Regions from separate parts of the Peribacillus sp. NPDC096540 genome, predicted to be linked through region 2. Evidence: riboswitches for the same ligand, from Rfam matches in the RefSeq annotation. Region 2 holds a riboswitch; the other holds the start of a gene.
The links. A riboswitch is a leader RNA that binds a small molecule or an ion and turns the genes downstream of it on or off. The one in region 2 is predicted to bind S-adenosylmethionine.
Positions count from the first base shown of each region.

Region 1: it holds a riboswitch for S-adenosylmethionine, as region 2 does, so the genes downstream of both, metK (methionine adenosyltransferase) here and ACQKMR_RS25355 (bifunctional homocysteine S-methyltransferase/methylenetetrahydrofolate reductase) in region 2, are expected to answer to the same signal.

Region 1 covers NZ_JBNNTG010000012.1:39,982-42,390, reverse strand. The annotation lists gene metK (methionine adenosyltransferase) at 160-1,353, opposite strand; SAM riboswitch class I at 1,516-1,679, opposite strand; gene pckA (phosphoenolpyruvate carboxykinase (ATP)) at 2,235-2,409, shown strand, end outside.
Region 2 covers NZ_JBNNTG010000047.1:5,522-7,930, forward strand. The annotation lists gene ACQKMR_RS25345 (DUF3810 domain-containing protein) at 1-217, shown strand, start outside; gene ACQKMR_RS25350 (thioesterase II family protein) at 356-1,093, shown strand; SAM riboswitch class I at 1,277-1,375, shown strand; gene ACQKMR_RS25355 (bifunctional homocysteine S-methyltransferase/methylenetetrahydrofolate reductase) at 1,480-2,409, shown strand, end outside.

The DNA of each region.
Region 1 (2,409 bases), on a different contig from region 2:
ATGAAAATTCACGAGTAAACTTGCATTATTCACGAGTAAAAAAATAAATGACTGGATTAAATAGGATTTCTTGAATTATTCCCTCAGTCGACAAATTAATCCATTTCACAATTGAAAAAGGTGCCTCGCTAGTTGCGAAGCACCTTTTCTTTTATTTGATTATGCTTTTGCTTTTAAAATCTCAGCTTTATCTGTGCGTTCCCAAGGAAGATCAACGTCTGTACGGCCAAAGTGTCCGTAAGCAGCTGTTTGTTTGTAGATTGGGCGACGAAGATCAAGCATTTTGATGATACCAGCTGGACGCAGGTCGAAGTTAGCGCGTACTAGATCAACTAGTACTTCTTCGCTTACTGTACCAGTTCCGAATGTATCGATCGAGATTGATACAGGCTCTGCCACACCAATTGCGTATGCCAATTGTACTTCCGCTTTGTCAGCAAGGCCAGCAGCTACGATGTTTTTCGCAACGTAACGAGCAGCGTATGCCGCAGAACGGTCAACTTTTGTAGCATCTTTACCGGAGAATGCACCGCCGCCGTGACGAGCGTATCCGCCGTACGTATCAACGATGATTTTACGTCCAGTAAGACCAGCATCCCCTTGTGGTCCGCCAATTACAAAACGGCCAGTTGGGTTAATGAAGTACTTAGTCCCAGCATCGATTAATTCAGCTGGTACAACTGCTTTAATCACATGTTCTTTTAAGTCAGCTTGAATTTGCTCAAGCGTTACTTCTGAATCATGTTGTGTTGAAATTACAATTGTGTCGACTCTTACAGGTTGATTATTTTCATCATATTCCACTGTTACCTGTGTTTTACCATCAGGACGTAAGTAAGCAAGCGTTTCATCTTTACGAACTTGAGACAAGCGGAATGAAAGTTTGTGAGCTAATGAAATCGGAAGTGGCATAAGCTCTTCTGTTTCATTGCAAGCAAAACCGAACATAAGCCCTTGGTCCCCTGCACCGATCGCATCGATTTCTTCATCTGACATAGTTCCTTCACGAGCTTCCAACGCTTTGTCTACGCCAGCTGCGATATCGGCAGATTGCTCATCAATAGAACTCAATACGGCACAAGTTTCAGCATCGAAACCGTATTTCGCACGTGTGTAACCAATTCCTGCAATCGTATCCCGAACGATACGTGGAATATCCACATAAGCAGATGTTGTAATTTCACCTGCAACAAGTACAAGACCTGTTGTTACACTTGTTTCACACGCAACACGTGCATTTGCATCCTTAGCAAGGATAGCATCTAAAATGGAATCTGAAATCTGATCACAAATCTTGTCCGGATGGCCCTCTGTAACAGATTCAGAAGTAAATAGACGTTTCTTTGACATCATATTTCCTCCTTGGAAGTTAGTATGTTGTAGGCAAAAGCCTGATTTTTTACGGAACTCGTTTTCCCTTATTAGTTTCAACTATAGACACAGAATTACTAAAAAACACAAAAACCTTCCCTGGCAAATGAGGAAAGGTTTAAAATTCTGTCATCTATCCTTTCACTCTTATCGTTCAAGGGTTTTTTACCTTGCTCAGGTTAGCACCATCACCACTATTCCTTGAAGAACTATCGCTTTATTTTCGGCGATTGATCTTGGAGTCAAGTTCAATATGGCAGGTTGCTGGGTTTCAAAGGGCCTGTCCCTCCACCAACTCGGGATAAGAGAATCCGTACAATTTAAGATATTATCGTATATGGTCGGAATCTGTCAATGCTTTTCTAAAAAGAACAATTCCCCCCATCGTAGCTTTCGAAAAAAAAAATGTGCTGATGCTCCGTCATTATTGGATTTTCGAAGTAGAAAGCAAAACGAAACTGTAGATAATTTCCAAAGATAAAAGAAAATTAAAAAAGCAAACTTCGAAGCGTAAAAAACTTTTTATGACTTTGCCTTTCGAGGTAATAGCATGTTATTCTTTTCTTTGTTACTTCCTATTAAATAAAACAATCCTTTTTTATATTTCTGAAGCGAGACCCATCCTTTTTTTACATAACCTTTAATCCAGCTACCAATCTTGATTATGGGTTTTCTTTCTAGTTAAGATTCCTCCATTCAAGTATATGCAAGAATCCGAACTCGGTTCTTAACGCATTTATAAAAATGATTAAGGAAACCATATAAAAATTATCACAAAAAAAAATAAATAGTATAGACTATTTAAGTGAATGTGTTATACTAATTGTAATATAAAACTTAAAACAAAGGAAGGTACCTCATATATGAATTCTGTAGACGTTTCTAATGAGTTACACCAATTATTGGCAGGAAATAATGTGCAAACTCAACTTTCAGTTCCCCAATTAGTTGAAAAAGTATTAAGCAGAAACGAAGGCGTTTTGACATCAACTGGCGCAGTAAAAGCTGAAACTGGCAAATATACTGGCCGTTCACCTA
Region 2 (2,409 bases):
GTCTGATATAATGTCCAGTCTGTCCAAGGCGGTGCAGCATGACATAGTACAAAATGAGCAGTATCGGGATAAGTATGAGAGTGTTATTTCAAGTATTTCAAGAATTGTAAATGACTTTTATCTGAAGGCGAATAACCAGGCAGACGGTTTAAATAGTTATAGTGGTATGGTAAATTTGTTGCTGGCAGAGCAGCGAGGAATAGAGAAGTATAATTAAATAAAGTATAAAAATTACTAGGAGCGAAGTTTATTTTTTTGTAAATGTTTCTTTTGAATTTCTATTGTCCGTTTTTGTTACATATGGTTGTATCTTGAATATTTATTGGTCTATATAGTAATTTATAGTGGGCTTTAGTTGAACATAGGAGTGAGTGAAATAAATAAAATAAAAGTATTTCCGATTCCATATGCTGGAGCGTCGGTAAATGTATATTATGAATGGAAAAAACTACTGCCGGATAGATATGAATTGTGTATGAGTGAATTGGCTGGAAGAGGAACTCGATTCAGAGAGCCTTGCTACAAGTCTGTTGGTGAAGCAAGTGAAGATATCGCAAAAAGAATAAGTGAACAATTAAAATATGACGATGAATATGTTATATTTGGACACAGTATGGGAGCCTTATTGACTTATGAGATATATTATAAACTTAAGCAAATGGGAACTAAGGAACCAACCCATCTGTTTTTTTCTGGGCGAAATGCTCCACATATTTCTGAAAAGAGAGATAATATTGAAAATATGACTAATGAAACTTTCTTGCAAACGGTAGAACAATATGGGGGACTTTCAGAGGAATTTTATACAAAAGAGATTATGGATATATTTCTTCCGATTTTGCGAGCAGATTTTATAATATTGGACAATTATAAGTTTCAACCCAAAGCAGAAAAAATAAGTTGTGGAATAAGCGTTTTTTATGCGGATAATGATTTTTCGACTCCTATCAAAAAAATTCAAAAATGGACCGAAGTTGTTGAAGGGAATGCGAAATTTCATAAGTTTAAAGGAGAACATTTTTTTTTAAATAGATATCCTAATGACATTGTAAATTTTATTGTTAAAGATACTCAACCTTTTCGAGGGGATTAAAAAATTGAAGTAATTGATTCCGAAGGAAATGATATAGCATTTCTTACAGCTTCTTTGATGTATGGAGAAAGAATTGGTGCTTCAAAAGTGAAAAAAATGACGATCAGGTATTGAAATTGACAGATTATTAATGTAAATTAAATATAATCAAATTTTAAAATGTTAAGAAAACTTTATAAATGGATCTTATCGAGAGAGGTGGAGGGACTGGCCCGAAGAAACCTCAGCAACCAGCTTAGGCAAAGGTGCTAAATCCAGCAAGCAGAGCTTGATAGATGAGGAGAATGTTTCAAAAAACCTTCTTCTTTGAGAAGGTTTTTTTTTCTTTTCTCTCATACTCATAGAAAACGACAAAAACAGAATTGTTTTTGAGAGAGGGTGTACATATGGATTTTCGTAAAGAATTGAAAGAAAGAATGCTGGTTGGAGAAGGAGCAATGGGAACATTATTATACTCATATGGAATCGATCAATGTTATGAGGAATTAAATTGCACTAATCCTGATCAAATTGAATCCATTCATCGTGCCTATTTAGAAGCAGGTGCTGATATTCTACAATCGAATACTTACGGAGCCAACTTTAATAAATTGAAACGGCATGGTCTTGAAGATGAAGTAAGCCGAATTAACCGTCAGGGAGTTATCCTAGCTAAAAAAGCCGCAAAAGGCAATGCATTTGTATTTGGTACTATAGGGGCTCAGCGAAGTATACGTAAATCGGATTTAAGCATGGAAGAAATAAAGAGAGGTTTTCGTGAGCAGCTATATAGTCTGCTTATAGAAAATCCTGATGGGATTCTCCTTGAAACATTTTATGATTTGGAAGAACTTGAAACCGTGTTGCAAATTGTTAAAAAAGAAACTGGATTGCCAATTATTGCAAATGTATCGATGCATGAATTAGGTAATCTTCAAAATGGGATCCATTTAAATGAAGCATTTCAAAAACTCGAGCAATTAGGTGCTGATGTTGTTGGTGTGAATTGCCGTCTCGGTCCACATCATATGATTCGCGCCTTGGAAGAAGTGACTTTGCCAAAACAAGCTGCTATCGCTATCTATCCAAATGCCAGCCTACCGGATTACGTGGATGGAAGACTAGTTTATAAAGCAGTTCCTGAATATTTTGGCTCAAGTGCCCTTGAGCTTCGTGAGCAGGGTGCCACGATTATCGGTGGGTGTTGTGGAACTACACCACTTCATATTCAATCTGTGAAAAATGCGATTGGGAGTTTAGTTCCAATAGAAGAAAAAATGACGAAAGCCCGTGAAATCGAAATAATTGAAGTGAATCATAGAGAACTGGAACTACCC